DNA from 2 places in the Priestia sp. 179-F W1.4 NHS genome. Region 2 is predicted to be linked to the other one. Evidence: riboswitches for the same ligand, from Rfam matches in the RefSeq annotation. Region 2 holds a riboswitch; the other holds the start of a gene.
The links. A riboswitch is a leader RNA that binds a small molecule or an ion and turns the genes downstream of it on or off. The one in region 2 is predicted to bind preQ1.

Region 1: linked by a shared signal. The riboswitch ahead of ACH0CI_RS24265 (QueT transporter family protein) and the one ahead of queC (7-cyano-7-deazaguanine synthase QueC) in region 2 are both predicted to bind preQ1.

Annotation. Positions count from the first base shown of each region.
Region 1 is NZ_JBIQFF010000008.1:106,121-118,665, forward strand. Features, by position in the region: gene rluF (23S rRNA pseudouridine(2604) synthase RluF) at 1-151, opposite strand, end outside; gene ACH0CI_RS24245 (MFS transporter) at 427-960, shown strand; gene ACH0CI_RS24250 (hypothetical protein) at 1,017-1,364, opposite strand; gene ACH0CI_RS24255 (hypothetical protein) at 1,392-1,637, opposite strand; gene ACH0CI_RS24260 (hypothetical protein) at 1,707-2,156, opposite strand; gene ACH0CI_RS24265 (QueT transporter family protein) at 2,592-3,080, opposite strand; PreQ1 riboswitch class I at 3,090-3,134, opposite strand; gene ACH0CI_RS24270 (Lrp/AsnC family transcriptional regulator) at 3,330-3,740, shown strand; gene ACH0CI_RS24275 (YitT family protein) at 4,124-4,990, shown strand; gene ACH0CI_RS24280 (hypothetical protein) at 5,340-5,558, shown strand; gene ACH0CI_RS24285 (5-deoxy-glucuronate isomerase) at 5,802-6,590, opposite strand; gene ACH0CI_RS24290 (LacI family DNA-binding transcriptional regulator) at 6,725-7,750, opposite strand; gene iolE (myo-inosose-2 dehydratase) at 7,811-8,707, opposite strand; gene iolD (3D-(3,5/4)-trihydroxycyclohexane-1,2-dione acylhydrolase (decyclizing)) at 8,792-10,726, opposite strand; gene ACH0CI_RS24305 (CoA-acylating methylmalonate-semialdehyde dehydrogenase) at 10,839-12,296, opposite strand; gene iolC (5-dehydro-2-deoxygluconokinase) at 12,370-12,545, opposite strand, start outside.
Region 2 is NZ_JBIQFF010000002.1:467,224-479,768, reverse strand. Features, by position in the region: gene ACH0CI_RS12965 (Ger(x)C family spore germination protein) at 1-1,192, shown strand, start outside; gene ACH0CI_RS12960 (hypothetical protein) at 1,204-1,440, shown strand; gene ACH0CI_RS12955 (GerAB/ArcD/ProY family transporter) at 1,463-2,584, shown strand; PreQ1 riboswitch class I at 2,657-2,700, shown strand; gene queC (7-cyano-7-deazaguanine synthase QueC) at 2,931-3,596, shown strand; gene queD (6-carboxytetrahydropterin synthase QueD) at 3,596-4,036, shown strand; gene queE (7-carboxy-7-deazaguanine synthase QueE) at 4,029-4,760, shown strand; gene queF (preQ(1) synthase) at 4,859-5,356, shown strand; gene ACH0CI_RS12930 (NAD(P)H-binding protein) at 5,425-6,126, shown strand; gene ACH0CI_RS12925 (hypothetical protein) at 6,158-6,385, opposite strand; gene ACH0CI_RS12920 (YkvS family protein) at 6,702-6,887, opposite strand; gene ACH0CI_RS12915 (patatin-like phospholipase family protein) at 7,196-8,041, shown strand; gene ACH0CI_RS12910 (hypothetical protein) at 8,059-8,253, shown strand; gene ACH0CI_RS12905 (hypothetical protein) at 8,401-8,727, shown strand; gene ACH0CI_RS12900 (cell wall hydrolase) at 9,040-9,753, shown strand; gene ACH0CI_RS12895 (YueI family protein) at 9,916-10,275, opposite strand; gene ACH0CI_RS12890 (hypothetical protein) at 10,940-11,221, shown strand; gene ACH0CI_RS12885 (NCS2 family permease) at 11,452-12,545, shown strand, end outside.

The DNA.
Region 1 (12,545 bases), on a different contig from region 2:
CTCGAATATCATCGCCAGGCTTAACTTGATCTCCGATTTTTGCAACCTTTCCATTAACGGTTACTCTTCCTTCACTAATTAACTTATCTGCCCCGCGTCTTGACGCTTTGCCAGATTCGCTAATGAATTTATTCAGTCTCAGGTGAATCACAACCTTACATTTAAAAATTTTAAAATTTGTCTCTTCTATTAGAAACCGATATGTGTCAATTTCTATACCGTCCCTATCGTAACATGCTATACGCTTCTCGTCTTCTTTTAATTTCATTACTTGACTATATTTTTTAACAGCAATAGAAGTATAGATCCAAAATACTTTGTAATCTTATTCTTAACATTTCAAGCAATGCTTACACCTGTCAAACTAACGTCAATCTCCACTTCTATGCAAGACCTAAACGTCTAGATTGACTGATCAGTATAGAGTTGCTACCATCAGGTTTTCTTATGCTTCCAGGAGGAGTAACGCTGGCTCTAACAGCTATGGTCGGAGGAAGTTTGTTTGATAAAATTGGATTTAAGCCGCTGCTTTTAACAAGTTTAATTCTTTTAACGTTTATTTTAAGTTTGTTCACTACCATTTCAAGCGAAACAACTACGATGACCGCAGCTATTTTATACGCCGCCTTTACAATTGGCGTAGGTTTAAGCATAGGGCCCGTGATGACGCTTGCTTTAAATCAAGTACCTAAACCTCTTCACGCTCACGGTTCAGCCATTTCAAATACGATTAACCAAGTTGCAGGCGCGATTGGACCAGCTTTGTATACAAGTATTATGACTATGGCTTCTCAGCACTTTATTCAACAATCAAATGAAGCGAATAAAACGCTGTTACAAATAAAAAGTATGACAAGCGGGGTCCATACCGTCTATTATGTAGCCATCGCTTTCGCTATCGTTTCGTTCCTGCTCGCTCTTACGTTAAAGAAAAAAGACCAGCAGCTGGAGACGCAATAAATAAGAAACTAACAAGAGCTGCTCAAGTCATGAGCAGCTCTTGTTACATGCCGAATTTATATTACAAATGTAAAAGCAATCATAGATACTATGAAAGCAAGAATAATAATACCTCTCTTTTTTTCTGTTTTCCATGCTTCAATAGCGCCCGCGATACCACCAATGACTAAAATAAAAGTACCTATAATGTGCAGAGGCAGCAGCGATAATACTCTACCTAAACTCGCCATCACTCCTCCAATCAATATAAAGCCTGTTGTTATAATCGATTTTAATGATGTTAAGTCTCGTATAGCTTCTTGTTTTTCAGTCTTACTCAGTTTAAAGTACTCTATTATACTAAAAGCAGCGGGTGTTCCCCATAAAATAAAGAAGCTAACTAATCTATCCGTGTCTACATTCACTGTTTATTCACCACCGCTATTAGTTTCTTATACACTTTTCCTAACCCATTTTTTAGAGATAAAACAAGCGGCTGTAGCTGCTACAGCGGGAATCATAAAAGCAAAGCTACCAGAATAACTGCCAAACGTTACTTTACTTGATAATCCTTCGATTGAGCTCCACATAGTCGAACTTTCTGGAACATATAAGAGCGTAAGAATCATTCCTGATAGCAGTTGAAAGCTACCCAAGAAAACGATGAAACTAATGATAAATATTCCATATCTGTTCAATAAAATCTCCCCCTTGATTTATATACGATTTCACGCTTCATAAGTTCCATTATTTAACAAATCCATGTATTATTCTCGCTTCAAAGATCCTCCAAAAGAAAATTGATGGTAGTCATCGATCTTATTCCAATATCCTATGCACTTTACGTCAGGCTCATCAATAGCTAACGCTTCTTTATTAATTCCTTTATAAGGAAGAAATGCATTCAACTTTACCTTTTGTTTTGGCTTAATATTTAACTTATTGCCTTCTGCTAACACCTTAAATTTATTTTCAGAATAACCGTTTTTCATTTTTAAAGGATAGGATAAAAAGACATTGTTTTGTTTGATGGTCAAATCGCTCTTGTTTACGAATTCCAATTCATACGAAATCCCTTGCTTCATCTTTTGTTCTTTGATGACGTTAATATGGATCTTTTCTAGTTCTCTTAAAGGAACGTTGTCTTCTTCTTTTGAACACCCGGCAAATAAGATAGCTAACACTAATAAAACAAGAATTCCTAACTTTCTATTCAAAAAATAATCCCCTCTCTCGTAACAAAGATTATTTTACAATTATAACTCAAAAAAGTTATTTAATGGTAAAAATATACAATTAAAAAAGCAAACCTTGTCGGTCTGCTTTTTTAATTGCTACGCATAGGTAATGTGTTGTTGTACGAAAAACTTTTCGATAAGGAGTTTGCCAACTATATGTATATCGTAACAAAAGAAAAAAGAACGCGCTGTGAGATTTGTCACTTCTTCTTTCAAAATAATCTAATTGAATACTCGCTATTGCGTTACGCAAAAAGAGCAGAACGCAATAGCGACCTGCTCTTTTTACATGCTAGATATGGGTAATTTGTCCATGCGTGAAAAGCTCTTCAATAATAAGGGGTTTATCACTACACTTATAGAATAACAAAGAAAAAAAGATGCGGCTGTGAGATTTATCACAGCCGCATCTTTTTATCCAACTAGCTTATTAAATTGTACACGTTTATTAATTGCCGCCATAATTGGTGCTCCAACAAGCATAACCACAAACTCACCAACAGCTGTTGTTAACCATGTAAAGAAAAATGGTAAATCAAATGCTAGGTGCAGTTCAAACGCAATAATAAACATCGTAAACGTAAACACAAGTGTATTAATAAGCATACGAGCCCACATATTTTTAATGTAGCGCATAGAAAAAATGGTAATGAGTAATGATAGTACAGATTGTCCTACCCCAAACACCAGATCATAAGCGACCATTGGTGAAAAAAACAAATTCGTCAGAAATACCCCTAGTACAATGCCGTACACGTACTTTTTATTAAATACAATCAAATGATTGAACATTTCTGATATACGAAATTGGATATTGGTGAAGCCAAACGGCTGAATTAACATGCTAACAGCAATATACATAGCTGCTAAAAGACCGTTGACGCAAAGTGTTCTTATATTCATCTTACTATTCTCTCCTTAGTTTTTTAACGTGGGATGGTTACGAACCACGTAAACACTCAAAGAATCATACAGCAAGCTTAAGCTTTCGTCAATCTAGCTGTTTGCAAACTACTGCTGCTTTCATGTCTTCCATATTGACTGCTCTTTTTTCTTACTTTTCTTTAGTATAAAATAGAAGACGTATCCGTATACATAGGTGACATAAAGTAGTTAACCCTTTTGATTTGAAATACGAAAGGATTTGTAGCGATGTTAGATAATACAGATAAGCGCATACTAGAAGAGCTATCAAAAAATGGACGTATGAAGATGAAAGAATTAGGAGAAAAAGTGCATTTAACCGGACAAGCCGCTTCTGCTAGAGTATTAAAGTTAGAAGATGAAGGCATTATCAAAGGCTATACAATTAACATTAATGAACGAAAACTTGGCTACACCGTCCATGCATTTTTAAATATCTATACGCAGAGCATTCATCACCACCCCTACCTTACATTTGTAGAAAGTCAGAAGAAGTACGTCATCAACAACTTTAAAATTAGCGGCGATGGCTGCTACTTACTAGAATGCAAATTTCATTCAAATGAAGAACTAAATGATTTTTTGACAGAGCTAAATCAGCATGTGAATTACAAACTTTCAATCGTCATTAACAAATAAATTTTTTTAAAAAATAAAGGTATATTAATTTATGAAAATGGTAATCCTAATAACGTATTCCCCCTATTCCAATAAATTTGAAAATCCTTTGCGCCGTCGCAAAGGATTCTTTTTTTATGTAGGAAACCGCCTTCTATTTTTTGAAAAGTTGAACATCTCTCATAGCGTTGACATAGCGGTCAGAGGTTTATATAATCGGTGACATCGAAGCATAGAAAAGCAGACTCAAGACATTATACACGTATCGTAATTCTTCGTCTTAGAAGTTGATCAGTTTTATAACTAGACAATTTCTAAGACGTTTTTTATTTTATCATTTGTGAAACACTAGTAAAAACAAGATTCCACGTGAAAATATCCTAATGATCAGGGAGGTTTGCATATTGAAAACAATCTATAAAGACATCATTTTAATTATTGCCGGAGCGCTTTTAGTTGCTGCATCCATTGATTTTTTCGTCATTCCAAATAAATTAGGTGACGGAAGTACGGTTGGTATTGCTCTTGTTTTATATTATTTATTTCATATCCCTACAAGTATCAGCACATTTCTTGTGAACCTTGTATTCATTGCCTTAGCTTATAAATTTCTAACTAAAAAAACCATTCTCTATACGATTCTAGGAGCTGTCATGACGTCCGTTTTCTTAGGTCTGGTCAGCTATATTCCTTTTCACGTTCACGACATGATTTTAGGAATTGTATTCGGGGCTTTACTAATGGGAACAGGACTGGCACTCATTTTTATCGCGGATGGATCTACCGGCGGCACAACTCTTTTAGCTTATTTATTAAACTACACAAAAGGCTACAATATCTCGAAAAGCATGTTCTACATGGACAGCGTCATTATTTTAGCATCGGTTTTTGCTATTGGCGTCAACAATACCCTCTATACTTTTATATTCGTCTATCTTTGTGCTAAAATCGTCGATGTTGTTATCGAAGGTTTCCACAACAAAAAAGCAATGACGATTATGTCTGATCAGTACAAAGACATTGCGCAAGTTATCACCAGTGAATTTGGAAATGCAGCTACCATCTTTTACGGATATGGCTACTACGCCAACAAAGATAAACGCATTATCTACGTTGTTATTAAAAAGAACGAGTTATTAAAAATTAAAAAGAAAATCCAGCAAATTGACCCGAATTCTTTTATTGTCATCCACGAAGTAAAAGAAGTTGTCGGCGGAAAATTTGGATTTATCGGCAATTCGCCTCATGAAACAAAAGCCGCTGCTAAATAAAAAAATCCACCTCTTGGTGGATTTTTTTATGAAAAAACCGTTAAGAAAAACGAAAAGATCCCTGCTAAAAAGTAAACTGACCCTAACGCAATTGCTCCTGTAACGACCGTAAATACACTTAATCCGATAGCCACCTTCATTTTCATCCACATCCCTTTTTAGATTAGTAGTATAAGTATGTCCAAGAATAGAAGATTTATAACTATGCCACCCTATTTATTTCATATATCGATGCAACAATTGTCTATTCAATGTGTTCTAAAACCACCCCTGGCGGCATAATGTATAGGAAGGATTTCATATACACATCTTTGTATCACACATATCATATGAAATTAGGTGAGATAAAATGGTGGCTGTCCACTTTTTTGAAAACAGAAAGCTTCTATTAAGCCAGCTGAGGGAAAACATTCCTTCTACGGGTGATGATTTAAAGATTAAGGGACGAAAAGGAACCGTCGTGCTTGTGAATGACATCGATGAAAAAAATGTTCACGTGGAAGTTGCTTTAGAAAAAGTAGTGAAAAAGAACTTAGCGTTAGATAATGCTAAAAAGAAAAGGAGATAAGCGGCTACGCTTATCTCCTTTTTTTGATTGACATACGATCTCTTGCTTCTGTTTAGAAAAAAAAGAGACTCCTAAAAAAGGAATCTGCCAAAAAGAGCGATATCATCGCCTGAATATTAATACAAGCTATACTTTAACATATAAAAACATATTTTACAAAAATAAACTATTATTTTACGCATAATTATTTTTTTATTCGAGGCTTTTCAACATTTGAAACCCATTTCGTATAAAGAGTTTTATTTATTTTTCAGGCCAAATTTTTGCATCCGGCTCTAATAACCACTTATGCTCTTCTTCCATAATACGGTCTGTCCATGGATTATTGTCAAGATGGCGAATCATCCAGCAGAAGTACATCGCATAGCCGGGAGCCGTTGCTTGAGGATGATCTAATTCACCTGGAATTGTAATAAAACTATTATCAACTACACGGTATGCACCTTCTCCAACCATTGCACAGCCAAATCCTTGCGGCTTGTCAAAACGATAGTAATATACTTCAGGCTGATCATGATGATGAGGCGAATAGCTCGACCATCTTCCTGGATAAGAAATAACTTCTCCAATAACAAGGTTAGAATAAGGAGCGTTATTATAATCAAAGATTGTCCGAATGACACGCTGAGCGGTACCTTCCCATACTCCTTCACCAGCTACTGTATTTTGACAGTCTTCAGGCGTATATAATTTTGATGAAAATTCTTTTTCATTATCCGTTTTTTGAACTAGTACTTCACTATTGGCAAGCGCGGTAATTTTAACCTCCACATTTTTCGAAACGTGCAAACACCAAGGCTCTTCTTCAAAAAGAGACTCACGCTGAATTTCTTTCGAATGTCCTTCCCACTCTAGCTTTACCTTTCCTTCTAGTAAAAGAATAGCCGTTTCATTGCTGCTGTCTAGTAAAGTTTCCTCTTTTCCTTGAGACATATTATAAATCCCAATATCCATCAGCATATCTTTGTGCTGACCGGCCATTTCTGTAAGTACGTTGTATCCTTTATTTAATTCACCTAATTTACCTAGCATGTTTAACTTCCTCCTTTATGTAGTAGCACAATCAGAATTTACTAATCACTCATTTTTTCTTCATAGACTTTATACATTCTTTTGAATATGTGACTGTGAAGAGTTTTTATTAACAGCAATACTCTTGATTGTATTCAATTATTTGCAGATGCTGTGGCGTTTCTTCGTAACGGAGCCGTCGATTTCCGGACAATCAATTTCGGCTCAAGAAGTAAATGTTCTTTATGCATCGTTGAGTATTCCATTTCTCTAACCAGCAAATCCACTACGTTTACAGCCATTTCTTTTGTCGGTTGTGCTACCGTCGTCAACATGGGCGTGATGGTAGTAGAAAGGACGGTATTATCAAAGCCAATCACTGATAAGTCATTCGGCACATCAATGTTGAATTCTTTTGCCGCTTGTATGACGCCAATAGCCAGTAAATCGTTACAAGCAAAAATAGCCGTCACTTTCTCCTTCATTAAAAAAATTTGCTTAGCACTTTCATATCCTTTTTGAATACTAGCTTCGGTCGTAATAACGTGCTGAGGTAACACAGTGATTCCATTTTCTTGCATGGCATCTCGAAAAGCATCTAAACGGGCGTGATTACTTTTTGCATTTTCTGTAATAATCGCAATTTTTTTATGATGCAAAGATAGCAAATAATCAGTCGCCAAATAGCTTCCCTTATAGTCATCCACTGTCACTGTATTAACAGATATGTGAGGGATTTCTGAAGCAATAACGCTAATGGGTATATCTTGCTTCAGCATATTTTTTAAAAGATTAGCATTGCGAAAAGCAGATGCTACAATTAAACCGTCGATTCTCTGACGAATTAACAGCGATAGATATTTTTTCTCTTTTTCCGCATCGTTATCGGTATTACACATTACAACATGGAAACCTCGCTCATGACTTCGGTCTTCTATACTTCTTGCCAAATCGGCAAAAAAAGGGTTGGAGATGTCGGGTACGAGAAGCCCAATCGTTTTAGTAGGCTTTCCTGTTAAAGCAGATGCTACGACGCTTGGATGGTAATTCAACTGCCCCATAACCTCAATTACTTTTTGCCTTGTTCTTTCACTAATGTGACCGGTTTGATTGATAACTTTTGATACGGTGGAAATTGATACACCTGCTTCTTCAGCCACACTATAGATGGTTGGCTTCATTTCATCTCCTCCTTTCCTTTCATAAACATATAAAAGGCGTAAAACCTTTTACAATAGAAATTAAAGACCGCTTTTTTCTTTAATAAAGTTTCTTGCTTTTAACGCATATTCAAAAGGATTAGCAAGCGCTGGATCCTGTTCTGCTTCTACGACAAACCAGCCGTTATAATCAGAAGCGGCAAGCGTAGTAAATACTTCATCAAATTCAATAACTCCGTCGCCTGGAACAGTAAAGGCTCCTTCTTTTACCGCTTGCAAGAAGCTCAGGTCTTGTTGTTTGACTCGATCAACTACTTCTTGGCGAATATCTTTTAAATGAACATGTTTAATACGATGAAGATATTTTTTTAAGATATAAAGAGGTTCTTCGCCTGAAAAAACAAGATGACCGGTATCAAATAGGAGCGAAACAAGCTCTGGATTGGTAAGCTCCATTAGCTGCTCAATTTCTTCTGTTGTTTGGACGCCTGTTCCCATGTGATGATGATAGACAATATGCATATCTTTCTCTCTTGCTAGTTTCCCAAGATAGTGCAGGCCTTCTATAAGGCTGCTCCACTCTGTTGGCGTGAACACGGGCTTTTCTTTGAATAAAGGTACATCCATCATCCCTTGAATGCTGTGTCCTTGTTCAGATACAACAATTACTTTTGCTCCCATTTCGTATAAAAAATCGCGATGTTCAATAAATGGCGTCACCGTTTCTTCCGGCGGCTTTGTCGTTAAAAATGTACTAAACCATGCGCTTGCAATTTCTAAATTCCGAAGTGATAATGCCTTCCTTAAGATCGAAACATTTCGCGGATATTTGTTTCCTACCTCACTTCCTTTAAAACCGGTTAAAGCCATCTCACTGATACACTGTTCAAATGTATTTTCAGCTCCTAGTTCAGGCATGTCATCATTTGTCCAAGCGATTGGAGCAATCCCCAGTTTGACCGTGTTTTCCTTGAACATGTCTTCCTCTCCCCTATATCAAATTGAAAACGCTATTATATTCACCGAATGTTTCCCCTCAACATCGGCCATTTCTCTTGCTTGTTAATAGCCTCTGGCCATTTCAAGATTTTTCACTTTATCCTTATAGGCTTCTTGTACATGGTAATTTTCAGATACCTCTGCTACTCCTACATGCCACCACGATTCATAACCGTTTGTCATAGTTTTGGGTAGCACTTTAATATCAATTAATGTAGAAGTCTCTTGTTTTTGTGCATCTTCCATTGCCGTTTTTAGTTCTTCAAGAGAGCTTACACGATATGTTTTTACACCGTAGCCTGCGGCGCTGGCTGCAAAATCAATTTTCATCACGTTTCCGTTTAATTTTCCTGTTTCATCGTTTCGATAGCGAAACTCTGTTCCAAAACTCCCCATTCCATTTGACATTTGAAGATTATTAATACATCCAAATCCGGAGTTATCAAACAGTAAAATATTTATCTTTTTTCTTTCTTGAAGGCTTGTAATGAGCTCTGAATGCAGCATTTGATAGCTTCCATCTCCAACCATCGCATACACTTCTTTAGCTGGTTCAGCCAGCTTAACTCCAAGTGCACCTGATACTTCATATCCCATACATGAATATCCATATTCCATATGATAGGTATTGGGTTTATTAGACTTCCACATTCTCTGTAAGTCACCTGGAAGACTTCCAGCTGCACCAACAATGACGGAGTTGTCATCAAGGAGCTTATTTACCTCTCCAATTACTTCTGTTTGCGTTAATTGAGTACCAAGTGATTCTGCATATTCAGCTAAGCTTTCATCTAAATGACCTTTTATTTCTGGAATAAAATCTGCCCCTGTAAAACGTATGCTATGTAGACGCTCTAATTCTGCTTCCCATGCGTCTTTTGCACTTGCAATTTCTGTCGTGTAACCAGACTGATAGCCAATTGACATGAGCTCTTTCCTAAGAGCAAACAACCCTTCTTTTGCATCAGCTACAAGCTTCACGGCATCCAGTTTATTTGCATGAAATTCAGACGTGTTAATAGTAAGAAATTGCACGTCGGGATGTTGAAAAAGCTGTTTAGATGCTGTTGTAAAATCAGTAAATCGAGTGCCTACTCCAATTACTAAATCCGCATCTTTAGCGATTGTATTAGCAGCTGAGTTTCCTGTTACACCTATTCCGCCAAGATTATAGCGATAGTCGCTTTCAACGGCACTTTTCCCAGCTTGAGTTTCTCCAAATGGAATATGGAACTCACTAGCAAATTGTTTTAACTCTTTTGCAGCTTCTGAATACCGAACGCCTCCTCCGCAAATGATGATTGGCTTTTTCTTTGTTTTTATTGCTTGAATTGCATCTGCTAGACTGTCCCTAGTCGGAAGGCGACGCTCAATGCGGTGAACGCGCTTTTGGAAGAAATAAGCTGGAAAGTCCCATGCTTCTCCCTGCACATCTTGAGGCAAACAAATAGTTACAGCTCCCGTATCTGCAGGATTCGTTAACACACGTATCGCATTAATCATAGCTGTCATCAATTGTTCAGGGCGGCTTACGCGATCCCAGTACTTACTCACTGGACGGAAAGCATCGTTTGTAGAAATAGATAAATCATATGACTGTTCAATTTGCTGCAAAACAGGATCAGGCTGTCTAGTTGCAAATACATCGCCGGGAAGCAACAAAACTGGAATGTTATTAGCTGAAGCTGTCGCTGCCGTTGTAACCATATTTGCCGAACCTGGTCCTACTGAAGATGTGCAAGCCATAATCTGCTTTCGATGTTTTTGTTTTGCAAAAGCCATCGCTGCATTGGCCATTCCTTGTTCATTACGTCCTTGATATACATCTAGATTTCCTGGGTCTTCTTCCAAAGCTTGCCCAAGACCTACTACATTTCCGTGCCCGAAAATTGTAAAAATCCCTTTAATAAACTGATGCTGCTTTCCATCAAATTCAACATACTGCTGATTTAAAAACTTCACTAATGCTTGTGCCGTCGTCATTCTAACTGTTTCCATGCTTCTTTCTCCCTTCTAATACTAGATTGCGATTTTAAAAAAGGAAGCATAAGGAATATCTTTAATTCCTGATACCTCCTTTTAAAATGGAATGCGATTTTTAATGAATCACTTACCAGCGCGTTGTTACCATTTTCTTTCTTGTATAAAACTCCACGCCGTCCGTACCATTTGCATGAAGATCACCGTAAAAAGAATCTTTCCAGCCAGAGAATGGGAAGAATGCCATAGGTGCCGGTACCCCTACATTTACTCCTAACATACCAGATTCAATATTTTCACGGAACTCACGTACGCTTGCGCCGCTATCTGTATAAATACAAGCACCGTTTGCAAATCGAGAGTTATTAGCTACTTCAATAGCTTCTTCTAATGTTTTCACACGTACAATAGACAGCACAGGTGCAAAAATTTCATCTTGCCAAATTTTCATTTCTTGCGTAACATGATCAAAAATCGTTGGTCCGACAAAGTAGCCCTTGCCATTTACTGCTGCATCTGTGCGACCGTCACGAATAAGCTCCGCTCCTTCTTGCACGCCTGATTCAATATAGCTGAGCGTACGCTCTTTATGATTTTCACGAATGACTGGTCCTAAGAAGACGTTTTCTTCTAAGCCGTCCCCAATTACAATATCATTTGCTTCCTCTACTAATCTTTCAATTAGCTGATCCGCAATTTCTTCTTGTACAGTAACAACAGATGCTGCCATACAGCGTTCACCTGCTGAACCAAAAGCGGCTCCGATAATTTGTTTTGTTGCTACGTTCAAATCTGCATCATTTAATACAATTGAATGGTTTTTAGCACCGGCTAAAGCTTGAACACGCTTTAAGTTTTCCGTACCTTTTTTGTACACGTACTCAGCTACAGGCTGGGAACCTACAAACGAAATAGCTTTCACTAATTTATGTTCAAGAAGACCGTTTACCACATCATGTGCGCCGTTTACAATATTTAATACACCTTTTGGCAAACCAGCTTCTTCAAACAGCTCAGCTAATCTTGCAGCTAACAGCGGCGTACGCTCAGAAGGCTTTAACACAAATGTATTGCCGCAAGCGATCGCAAGCGGGAACATCCAGCAAGGAACCATCATTGGAAAATTGAACGGTGTAATTCCTCCAATGACGCCAATTGGATAGCGGTACATGCCAGACTCAATATCTGTTGCAATATCAGGAAGCTGTTTCCCCATCATTAACGTAGGAGCTCCTGCCGCGAATTCTACGCATTCAATTCCACGCTGCACTTCACCTCGCGCTTCGTTAAAGCTTTTTCCGTTTTCAACTGTCACTAACTTTGCTAATTCATCCCAGTTATCTACTAATAGCTGCTGATACTTGAATAAAATTCGTGCACGTTTAGGCACAGCTGTTTTTGCCCACCCTTTGAACGCTTCATTTGCTGCTTGCACCGCTTGATCTACGTCTTCTTTTGTAGAAAGAGGTACCTGTGCGATTAATTCACCTGTTGCTGGGTTATACACAGGTTCCGTTTTTGATGCAGCTGATTCAATCCATTGTCCACCAATATAGTTTTTTACTGTTTTTACTGCTGTTTGCGTCATAGAATATCTCTCCCTTTATCTGATTTTAATAAGCTTCTATTCCTTTAATCTCTCAAGATTTTCCCTTTGTTTATTAGGCTTCCTGCAAAACTTCAGTTGCTGTCTCCATAAAGTTGAAGAGCTCAACGCTTGTCGGCATAGCATCTGAACAACTGTGTCTTGAAATGACAATCGAAGCGGAGGCACCCCCCAATCGCATTGCCTGTGGAATTTCCAGTCCTTGCATCAATCCATAAATAAAGGCTGAAG
Region 2 (12,545 bases):
ATTTCTGATGTTATGTATCTGTTCATTGCTGTTAAGCGGCTGCTGGAGCAGTCGAGAGTTGAATGAGCTAGCCATTACGGTTGCTGTCGGAATTGATAAAGCAGAAGATGGCATTATTGTTACAGTTCAGCTGATTAACCCTGGTGATATTCAGGCCAAAACCCCTACAAACGGGCCTTCTGTTACCACATTCTCTATTAAGGCTTCGTCTGTAATGGAAGGGTTAAGAAAAATAACGACAAAATCCCCGCGGAAAATTTATCTTTCTCATTTACGAATGCTAGTCATTAGCGAAAGCATGGCGGAAGAGGGTATTGCTGAAGTGCTTGATTTCTTTGCTCGGGATCATGAAGTGCGTACCGATTATTTTGTTGTTGTTGCTAAAAACACGAAAGCATCGAGCGTTCTGAACGTATTAACAACAATTGAAAAAATACCAGCTAACCATATGTTTGCTTCATTAGACGTCTCTCAACGTATTTGGGCACCTACTAGAGGCGTAAAGTTAAATGAACTGATCAGTAACTTAACGAGCGAAGGAAAGCAGGCGGTGTTATCGGGAGTATTGGTCAAAGGCGATGTGAAAAAGGCAGGAGATATGTCGAGCATTTCCCGGACCAATCTGTCCACCCTGCTCAATTTTAAAGGATTAGGTGTCTTTCAAAATGATAAGCTGATCGGCTGGTTCAATGAAGACGAAAGTAAAGGATATAACTATATTACAGGAAATGTAAAAAGTACGTTAATTGTTATTCCATGCGAAGGAAAAGAAAAACAGCACGATATCATCGGAGTAGAAATGCTTCGAACGAACGTGAAGGTAACGGCTTCTATGAAAAACCATAAGCCTCATATTCACGTGGATTTAAAAGGTGAAGCAAACGTGGCAGATGTAGAGTGTCAAGTAAACTTACAGGACCCAGCTGTAATTAATATGCTCGAACGAAAAACAGCAGCGGACGTAAAAGAAAAAATGAATGACGCAGTGGAAAAAGCTCAAAAAGATTATAAAAGTGATATCTTCGGTTTTGGAGAAACGTTTTACAGACAAGATGTAAAGAGATGGTACAAAATGAAAAGAGACTGGAACAGAATTTACGCAGAAGATTTAACCGTCGATTTAGATGCCAAAGTTCAAATCCGTCGCTTAGGCACGTTAAATAACTCATATATGAAGCAAATGAAGCATTAAGGAGAAAGAAAATGGAGGGATTTATCGCCTTACTGGTACTTCTTGCTTTTTTGACTAAAAAAATTATGATTAACTTCCGAAAGGAAAAGTATTACCGTGAAATCGTTGTCTATCTTTGTCTTATAGGTATGGGTTTATTCTTTTGGGGAGCCATTACACTCCGTAAAGAAGTACCTACGCCTCTGTACTTTTTAGAGGAACTCATTAAGCCTCTTACTAAAACCGTTCATCATCTGTTATTTACGTAAGCATGTAGGAGAGAAGGGGTGTATGATGCAAATAAAAGAATTTATTACTCCGAAACAACTTCTTTTTCTCATTTATTTTTTTTGTATCGGAAGCGCTATTTTGGCAGTTCCGGCTACGTTATTAGAAACGAATAGACAAAATGCCTGGGTATGTAGTGTGCTTGCTATTGGCTTTGCCCTTTTAATTGTTGCGGTGCTGCTATGGCTGATGCACCGTTACCCTCAGCAAACGTTCATTGAAATAGCTAAAAAAGCGCTAGGTCCTTACGCCGGAGCGTGTATGTCTCTTATTTACATTTCTTTTATGTTCATTCAATCTACGTTTTCCCTTCGAGATATCAGTACATTTATGACGACGCAAATTGTCCCTGAAACGCTGCCTACGTGGATTCATGCTCTTGTGATTTTAGCGGTTATATACGGAGGGTATTTAGGCATTGAAGTGATAGCGAGAACCGCGGAAATCTTTTTACCGTGGATCGTCGTCCCTTTTTTATTGTTAATTTCGTTAAATATTCCTCAGATGAAACTGGATCGTCTTTACCCTTTGTTTGAATTCCGCATGGATGATTTAGTGTTAGGGACCACGTATTTCTTAGGAAATCCGTTTATGGAATTGATTTTTGTGCTAATGATTACGCCTCATATAAAAGATGGCAAAAAGGTAAAAAGAATGATTGTTATCGGCACTGTGGCATCGGGCTTGACGATTACGATTGCAGTTGCGGCTTGTATATTAGCTCTTGGCGCGAATATTGCATCAATGCACAGCTACCCAGTTTATTTATTAGGAAAAATGATTTCGTTAGGTGCAACGATACAGCATGTTGAAGTATTAGTAGCTATTATTTGGATGTTATCTATCTTTTTTAAAGTTGTCATTGTGTTCTATGCTATTCAGTTAAGTATCGCTCAATTATGTAATTTACGGGTGCGCAATTTTTTGAGCTTCCCTTTAGGTCTAATCATTACAGGCGTGGCGTATTACATTATTCCAAATACAGCATACTTCAATTATTTTGAAAAATATTACTGGCCGTTTTATTTATTTGTACTAAGCGTCTGTTTTCCGTTGTTATTTATTGCGCTTTCTTATATAAAGAGAAATAAGGCAGCTAAAGGTGATAGAAGCCAACAAACATAGCATTATTTATACGTATGTGGTATAGTATACGATGACAATTCAAGAAGAAACGCCGTACACGTTTGTATATGTACGGGAGAGGTTCGAAAACTCCCTCTATAAAAAACTAAGATCATCGTTGATGACAAAAGACACGGTTTTAGCGTGTCTTCTTTCACGTGCTTTTCTATCAACACGTCTTTTTGACGTGTATGCTGGCGAGGACGTGTATCTTAGTTGCTTTTTAGGGAGATTGCTGGAAAAGAGCAGTCTCTTTTTTATGTTATAAAATTAGTCACAAAGGGAACGAACGGTTCAATAAAGTTTCTTCTTCTTTTGATTTCAATCAAAAAGGAGACGAACAATAATGATGAAAAATGAAAAAGCTATTGTTGTATTTAGCGGAGGTCAAGATAGTACAACATGTCTATTTTGGGCTTTGAAAAACTTTAAAGAAGTAGAAACGGTTACTTTCCAATACGGTCAGCGTCATAGTCAAGAGATAGAGGTAGCAAAAGCTATCGCAGCTGATTTAGGTGTGAAGCATACCGTCCTAGATATGTCACTTTTAAATCAATTAGCACCAAATGCCTTAACGCGAGATGATATTGAAATTGAGCAAAAAGAAGGAGAGTTGCCTACAACGTTTGTGGATGGCCGCAATCTGTTATTTTTATCATTTGCTGCCGTACTGGCTAAAAACAGCGGAGGCCGTCATATCGTAACAGGCGTTTGTGAAACTGATTTTTCGGGATATCCAGACTGTCGAGACGTATTTGTGAAATCGTTAAACGTCACGCTTAATTTATCAATGGACTTCGAGTTTGTGATTCATACGCCGCTTATGTGGATTGATAAAGCAGAAACGTGGGCGTTAGCGGATGAGCTAGGAGCGCTTGAATATGTGCGTGAAAAAACATTAACGTGCTACAACGGTATTGTTGCTGATGGGTGCGGCGAATGTCCCGCATGTCAATTGAGAAAACGCGGGTTAGATCAATACTTGCAAACAAAAAAAGGAGGAGAAAAATAATGCTGCAACAAATGTATCCTCAAGTCTTTCATGACTATGAATATGAATTGAACAAAGATATGCAGTTTGCTGCGGCACATTTTGTTCCTCATACAGAAGCAGGAAAATGCCGTCAAGTCCATGGACATACGTATTTTGTAAATTTAACTGTTGCCGGAGATACATTAGACGAAGCGGGCTTTTTAGTAAACTTTGCGCTATTGAAAAAAATTGTTTCTGGTCAATTTGATCATACATTATTGAACGATCATTCTATCTTTAACGAAGAAAATCCAAATGATTTTCCTACAACTGAAGTTGTTGCTCGTAAAATTTATGAGTTGGTTCAAGAATATCTAGACACACTACCAAATAAGCCTTCTTGCGTACAAGTATTCGTGCGGGAAACGCCGACAAGTTACGTAGTTTACCGCCCAAAGAAGGTGAAAAAACGTGGCTAATACAATTCCGGTACTTGAAATATTCGGCCCAACGATTCAAGGGGAAGGAATGGTTGTAGGACGTAAGACGATGTTTGTTCGTACCGCAGGCTGTGATTATTCCTGCAGCTGGTGTGATTCAGCTTTTACATGGGATGGATCAGCTAAAAACGATATTCGTCAGCTAACAGCAGAACAAATTTGGACGGAGCTTAAAGAAATTGGAGGAGAGTGCTTTGATCACGTCACCATTTCTGGAGGAAACCCTGCGCTTATCAAGGCGATTGGTTCACTTGTAGAGCTTTTGCACAGTCATGGGGTAAAAGCAGCTCTTGAAACACAGGGAAGCCGTTATCAGGATTGGTTCCTAAAGATCGATGATTTAACGATTTCTCCTAAGCCTCCAAGTTCATTAATGAAAACAAATTTCTCCGTATTAGACGATATTATAGAGACATTAATAAAGGAAAAACGCATGGCGCACATAAGCATAAAAGTCGTTGTATTTAATAATGAGGACTTTGAGTATGCAGCGTCTGTTCATGAACGTTATCCTGAGGTTCCATTTTTTGTTCAAGTAGGCAACGAGGACTTAACGACAATCGATAATGCGTCGTTAACACAAGAATTGCTTAAAAAGTATGAGTGGTTAATCGACAAGGCAGTGGCAGCTAAAAACATGAACGATGTAAGAGTTCTGCCGCAGGTTCACGCCCTTGTTTGGGGAAATAAACGAGGCGTGTAAGCGCATAGCAAAAAATTTACAAAGAAAAATAAAAACAGATATATACAAAATAAAAAAACGCTGTTAGAATGACAATCGTAGAAAGAGAGGAAATGCAAATGAGCGGTCGAAAAGATGAAGAATTAGAAGGTGTATCACTCCTTGGAAATCAAGGAACAAACTATTTGTTTGAATATTCACCAGATATTCTAGAAGCATTTGATAACAAACATCCAAATCGTGATTATTTTGTGAAATTTAACTGTCCGGAATTTACGAGCTTATGTCCAAAAACGGGTCAGCCGGATTTCGCAACCATTTATATTAGTTACATTCCAGATGAAAAAATGGTGGAAAGCAAGTCGTTAAAGCTTTATTTGTTCAGCTTCCGTAACCATGGAGATTTCCATGAAGACTGTATGAATATTATTATGAATGACTTAATTAAACTGATGAATCCAAGATATATTGAAGTATGGGGAAAATTCACACCACGCGGCGGGATTTCAATTGATCCATATACAAACTATGGCCGTCCTGGTACGAAGTATGAAGAAATGGCTAATTATCGCCTGATGAATCATGATTTATACCCAGAAACAATTGATAATCGTTAATTCGAACAAACAGGTTGTGTATGCAACCTGTTTTCCATTGCAAAAACAACAGATGAGAAGGTGAAAGAATGTCACAGAGATCAGCATTAGTATTAGGTGCAAGCGGACTTGTTGGTCAAGAACTTTTAAAAATGTTATTAAGCAACAGCTTATATAACCATGTGACAGTGTTTGTTCGAAAAAAGCTACCAATCGAACACACAAAGCTACGTCAGCTTGAAATTGATTTTTCAGAGCTTGATAAGCACGAAGAATGCTTTGCAGTTGATGATGTATATTGCTGTTTAGGCACGACAATGAAAAAAGCAAAAACAAAAGCGAAATTCATTAAAGTTGACTACGAATTTCCTTTAAAAGCGGCTAAATGTGCAGAAAAATATCGCTGCAAAAACTTTTTAACGATTACAGCAATTGGTGCTGATCTTCGTTCGCCATTCTTTTACAGTAAAGTAAAGGGGCAAGTAGAAGAAGATATCGCAAGCTTGTATATCCGTTCTACTCACTTTTTCCGCCCATCGTTATTATTAGGCAAGCGCCAAGAGTTTCGCCTATTTGAAAAGCTTGGGGGATACACGTTAAAGTCGTGTTCATTTTGCCTTGTAGGAAAGTGGAGAAAATATCGTCCAATTAAAGCGTATAACGTAGCCAAATCCATGATGAAAGCTGCACTTGAAGATAAATGTGGTGTTCATGTACATGAAAGCCAAGACATTTATACAGGTGAATGCTATTATTCGTTTACCAACGGCAAGCGCGTGTTATCAAAATAAAAAAAGCCTCTTCATAAGAAGAGGCTTTTTTCTATCTTCCGTCAGCATCCGCGTTCCCATCACCATCACCATCACCATCGTGATCGTGATTAGAAGCAGATTCACTCCAGCTTGTGTAGGAGTTAGAATCTTCTTCGGCATAATTCATGGGTTCAACGGATGTTTTTTTATTTGAAGTTTGCTTGCGTTTAAAAACGAACTGCACGATGAAAAAAAGAATGACAATAAGTGCAACGATAAACAATACAGTATCAAACATGCTAGTAATTCCTTTCAGTAAGTAGGTAGTAGTAGCTTGTTCTTATTGTCACACGAAAATAAGACCCTTTCAAGAAAAAATGGGGCCTGGTTTTGTTTCTTTAAGGAAACTTTTTTTATCTTAGCCATATATTATTGTATGAAGAAACATTTTAGAAAAGAGGGAGTACAGTGAAAAAAAGTTCGAAGGATGTTAAGGTTCAACAGTATATTTATCTCATGTATAAGCTGGGAATTATTACAGAAGAACAAAAGAATCAGTTCTTTCAAAACCACTAAAAAAGCAACCGTTTTTGCGTTCCGGTTGCTTTTTCCCTTTACATAGCGGGATTAATAATCGTGTAGTTTTTGTGGTTGACAACAGTTCGCTGTTCTAAGTCTAAATCCCGGTAGTTTGTCATGTAAGTCAAATCAACAATCACGGAGTTTTCATTTACTTTTTCGACAATGCCCTGTAAGCCATTTTTAAATTCTATCAAGTTTCCTACCTCTGCTATCTTCATCATTCATCGCTCCTTTGTTTTAAATTAGTTCATTATTAATTTTTTAAATAATTTTAATTTTGAAAATAGTAAAACTAGTTAGCGTTTTCTTTTTTTACAATTTTGCCTTAAAACTGGGAATTAGTAAAGGGTTTTTTGAAAAAATATAAAATAAAATTGAAAAAACAAGTAAAATGTGCTGAGGAATAAAAGGAATTGGTAGCTTTAACGAAAGAGAGAAGCAACACAGTTCCATCTTTGTTCATCTTTCGTTATAATAAACGAGGTATAATCTTGTCATAAATTATAAGAATTAGAAGGTGTAGAAATTGAAAGATACTGGACTCGTGCTCGAAGGAGGCGGTATGAGAGGCCTTTATACAACCGGAGTTTTAGATTACTTTATGGAAAGAAATCTGTACCTTCCGTATGTAATTGGCGTTTCAGCCGGCGCTTGTCATGCCACTTCTTATTTATCTAGACAAATAGGAAGAAGTCGCAAAGCTAATTTAGATTTTTTAGAGGATCCTCGCTACTTGTCGTGGAAAAATTATTTTAAAACAAAAGAGATATTTGGAATGGATTTCGTTTTTGATGAAATTCCTAATCAGCTTCTTCCATTTGACTTTGAGGCATTTGCTGAGCGTACAGAGAAGCTTGTAGTAGGAGCAACGGACTGCGTGACGGGAGAACCCGTTTATTTTGATGAGTATGATCGGGATATTTTGACAGCGGTTCGCGCTTCTAGTTCCCTTCCATTTTTAGCACCTGTCGTTACATATAAAGGAAAAGAGCTGTTAGATGGAGGAATCAGTGATCCGATTCCAATCAAAAAAGCAGTGCAGGATGGATATAGAAAAAATATTGTTGTGCTAACGCGAAACGAAGGATATCGAAAAAAGAAATCAAATATGCTTTGGTTATTGAAGCGCAAATATCGTCATTATGATGGGCTGACTCGTGCGCTTGAGAACCGCTATAAATTGTATAATGAAACATTGTCATATATTGAAGAGCAGGAAAGACAGGGAAATATCTTTGTGATTCGTCCGCAATCCCCTCTTGTAGTAGGGCGAATTGAGAAGAATCGTGAGCGTCTCGACGCTCTTTATAACCAAGGATATAAAGAAGCTGAAGCTCAATTTGCGTCTCTGCAAAATTGGCTGAACAGCTAAAAACGAGGTGGAACTGAATGGATGAACAAACAGTAATCAATATGTTAAATGAGTTAAGTGAAGGAAAAGTAACCGAAATTAAAGTTAAAAAAGAAGACTTTCTTGCTTTTCGCCCTTTTTTAGTAAATCGCCCTGATTTCAAACATTTTCGTGGAATCGCCGGACGCGGAGGCGATTTTACCTATACGTATCTAGAAATTCCTAGGAGTTAAACGAAATGATGGCATTATTTGATTATGCCTTATATAATGGATGTATGAGCCTGTACAGTAGAGAATATACTGTTACAAGTGCTTGTGCGTTTATTTAGTAACGTATAGTAAGAGCGAATAAACGTGTTTAGTTATAGGAGGGATATTATGGATGAGTTTCGAAAAAGTACAGCACCTTTTTATTTTGCAGATCATATATGGAAAGATAAAAATGGAATGACGACTTATGGGATGCTGTTAACGAACCGGCCCGAAGATGACGGGGACTATGACCTCCATTCGTTATTAGAAGAAGCATATGTAGATCATAAAAAAATTCTAATTACTACTGTTTACGATAACAGTGAACAGCAGTTGACCGGATACGTGATACATTTATCAGATGATCAAGACGTTTTTACGTTTATGGATGATACGGGTGCTAAGCTAGTGATTGATTTCTATGATGTTGTAGAAATTGAGATCGAAGATTAAAAAGAGCTGAATGTTGATTACAACATTCAGCTCTTTTGTGTAAAAGTAGATGAATTTAAATGTTTATCATAAGAATTATAAGGGAAAAACGAATGAAGAAATTTCTGATTAAACTGAAATAAGGCGGGAAAATATACCTGTATTTTAGAAAAATTACCGTGATTATGACAAAAAATAAGGTACAATGTCATATTTGTGTTCCGAACGTAATTTTGTTCATCAAACTTAAAGAAATGTAATTGAATCGTTCGGTGAAACCCCTATATAGCTATGATAGAGTAATACCATACGAAATTTCAGGAGGTATTACCTATGAAACATAGTTATATGAAATCAATGGTAGTAGCTTGTTTAGCTACTCTTTCATTTATAGGTTTTAATGCAACAGCTACGGCTGCAACTAATTATAAAGTAGTCAAAGGCGATAGTCTTTGGAAGTTAGGTAAAAGATATAGTGTAACAATTGACGATATTAAAAAATTAAACAATCGTCAAGGAGATATGATTTATATTGGTGAAACATTAGCTATTCCGAGTAAGACAAAAGTGCTGGCTGCTGAAACAACGGAACCTTCAACGGCAGCACCTGCTAATACGGCTAAGCCAGAACCAAAACCAGAAGCCAAACCCGCAGACCAGGAAACACCTGCAGTTTCGATTTCGTCAAGCGAAAAAGATTTATTAGCTCGCTTAGTAGAAGCCGAAGCAAAAGGCGAATCGTATGAAGGAAAAGTAGGGGTAGCAACAGTGGTGTTAAACCGTGTAGATTCTCCGAAGTTTCCAGATACGGTAACAGGAGTTATTAAACAAGTTGTCGGAAAAGCATACGCTTTTTCACCGGTTCAAAACGGATCAATTAACAAACCTGCTTCAGAAGATTCGAAAAAAGCAGTAGAGCAAGCATTGACTAGAAAAGATCGTTTAGACGATTCCATTTACTTTTATAATCCAAAAACAGCTACCGATAACTGGATTCGTTCACGTGCTGTAATTAAAACAATTGATCATCACGTGTTTGCTAAATAAAAAAGAGGCTGCAACAAAAGTATTTTAAACGAAGTAAAAAACGAACCATTGATCACATGTTGATCAATGGTTCGTTTTTTTTTGATGGTGAATATAGTTTTATCTGTCTCGTTCCTTCTAGCAGTTGATTGGATTCATTTCGTTATGTGTCAACCTCTTTTTTTAGTCTAAAAAGATATCTCGTTCCAAACTGCCTTCAGAACCCGTTAAAACTAGACCAATATCGGTATCAGCTTCTAAGTTCTGAACGATGGTAAAAGGCACTTTATGTTGGTTAGCCGCTTGAATATAAGGTGAGAGGTATGAATAAGACAAAGAGCCATTTAAAAACAAATGACCGTCTTTCACTTTTTCTAAAAGAGGCTTTATTTTTGCTGCATCCTTTTTCATGACTTGCCCTTTTTTTAGCGCAATTTCAATATTCTCACGTAGAGCAGTTAAGAAATATCTTCTTTCGTCTCTTTTTGTTTCCTTTGCTCCGTACATTCCTCGTTCTAAGTATTCTTCTAGTTGATCAGACATTATGTCACTTCCTTTCGTTATAAACTATAAACGATTATGGATATAAGTAAAAGGGACAGGAAAAAAGGAAAATCATTGTGCTATATCACCTGTTTTTTTGCTGAGTACAAAGAAAAACAAAAAATGTGTTGAAATTTAGCCTAAAATATTGTTTAATGTAAATAGATAGAAAATCATATCGGTTTTTTATTAAAGGTTTGTAAGCGATTACAGATATACATACATAGCAGCGTTTGGGGAGACGCTCCTATGATTTTATGTTCAAAGCGCATTGTATAAAAAGGGGATTATATAGCTTTAGGGCATATACGGTCAAGCAAAGGGTCAGATAAATTAATAAAAAATCGCTATGTATTTTCATAAGAAGAGCGGTCAACATCTTTGTTGAGCGTTCTTTTTATGCGTTCATATTATGTTTATTTCTCATTGCAGCAGCTGCTGAAAATGCTAAAAGGACATTCCTCGTTTCATCTCTCTTATTTTACATGTAGTATGTTTCAAAGCCTTAAAAAATATGTCTGTACGCTCGTTTGATCCTAACGAGGTGATAGAAAAAGAATATTTTTTAAGAAATCACAAAAAAAGAGGCGATTGCCTATGCAAGAAGTAGGTGAATAACATATGTAATAAAGAGAATGAAATATAATTTGAGGAGGCATGTATCATGCAAGAATTTGATATTAATGACATAAGAAGACCATTTGGTGGTTTTGGAGGCTTTGGCCGTCCAGGATTCGGTTTCGGTCGCCCAGGTTTTGGTTTCGGTCGTCCTGGTTTTGGCTTCGGCCGCCCGGGGTTCGGTTATGGCTTTGGTCGCCCTTGGGGTTGGGGCTTTGGAGCTCCATTTCTTGGAGGGTTAGTTCTTGGAAGTGCATTAGGAGGTCCAGGTTATTACGGTTATCCAGCACCATATTATCCGCCGTACCCACCATATTATTATTATTAAAACAGTGAGCGCTGATAAAGCGCTCTTTTATTATGTCCAATTCAAGGTATATATAGAATGCATACAAGACGCTACGTTTAGAAAATGATAACAGTTTTAAATAAGGAATGAACGCTTAAGCTAAAGGAGACAAGTTTTCCTTGCAACAATTGTTGATTTTGCTATAATAACTTCGGTGGCATTTTTGGTCACTGGGTGGGCGAGGGATAGATGAAAAGAAGGAAATTAGATTGAACACATTATTTGAAAAGTTGTTTCGTTTAAACGACCACCAAACAACTGTCGGAAAAGAAAGCTTAGCTGGGGTCATTTCATTTCTTTCCATCGTGTATATTATTGCTGTTAATTCAACCATTTTGTCTGATGCTGGTATTCCGCTTGAAGCAGGAATATTCGCAACAGTGGCTTCGGCTTTTGTAGGCTGTGTTATTATGGCTTTTTGGGCAAATGCGCCTCTCATTCTGGTGCCAGGTATGGGGATTAACGCATTGTTTACGTATACGATGGTTCAATCAATGGGGTTATCTTGGCAAGAAGGGTTATTAGCAGTAGTGATATCCGGCTTTCTTTTTATAGCATTAGCTTTTTCACGACTGTCTGCCAAAATTGTTTCTTCGATTCCGCATTCGTTAAAAGAAGCGATAACAGTCGGTGTTGGCTTATTTTTAACATTTATCGGTTTGCAAAAAGGGAAGCTTGTAGTTCCAAGCGAAAACACTTTTGTAGCACTTGGAGACTTGTCAGATCCGTTTGTTATCAGTACGCTGTTGACGTTAATTATCACAATCGTACTGTTTATCCGAAATGTGAAAGGTAACTTTTTGTTAAGCATGATTGCTGGATCCGTCCTTGCCTTCTTACTTGGTGTAAGAAGCAGTGCAGAAAATGGACAGTCCGCTGCGAGCGTGAACGACTTTTTTAGCAGCTTTGGCACATTGTCTTTTGGAGCCATTGGAGACGTTGCGTTTTGGGCAGCTGTCTTTTCATTAACAATGGTATTGATTTTTGAAAATATTGGTTTGCTTCATGGTCAGCTAGGTATGATGAATCAAGATAGCAAATTTCCGCGGGCCTTTCAAGCAACAGCCGCCTCAGCTTTGCTAAGCGGGGTGTTTGGAACAAGTCCAACGGTGTCTTCTGTAGAAGGAGCATCTGGTATTGCAGCTGGAGGGCGAACGGGTTTAACATCGCTGATTACAGGAGTTTTATTTTTAAGTTCACTTCTGTTTATTCCATTTATCAAGCTGGTTCCAGATAGTGCTATTGCACCTATTCTCATTGTGATTGGAGCACTAATGATTCAAAATATCAAAAACATCAATTT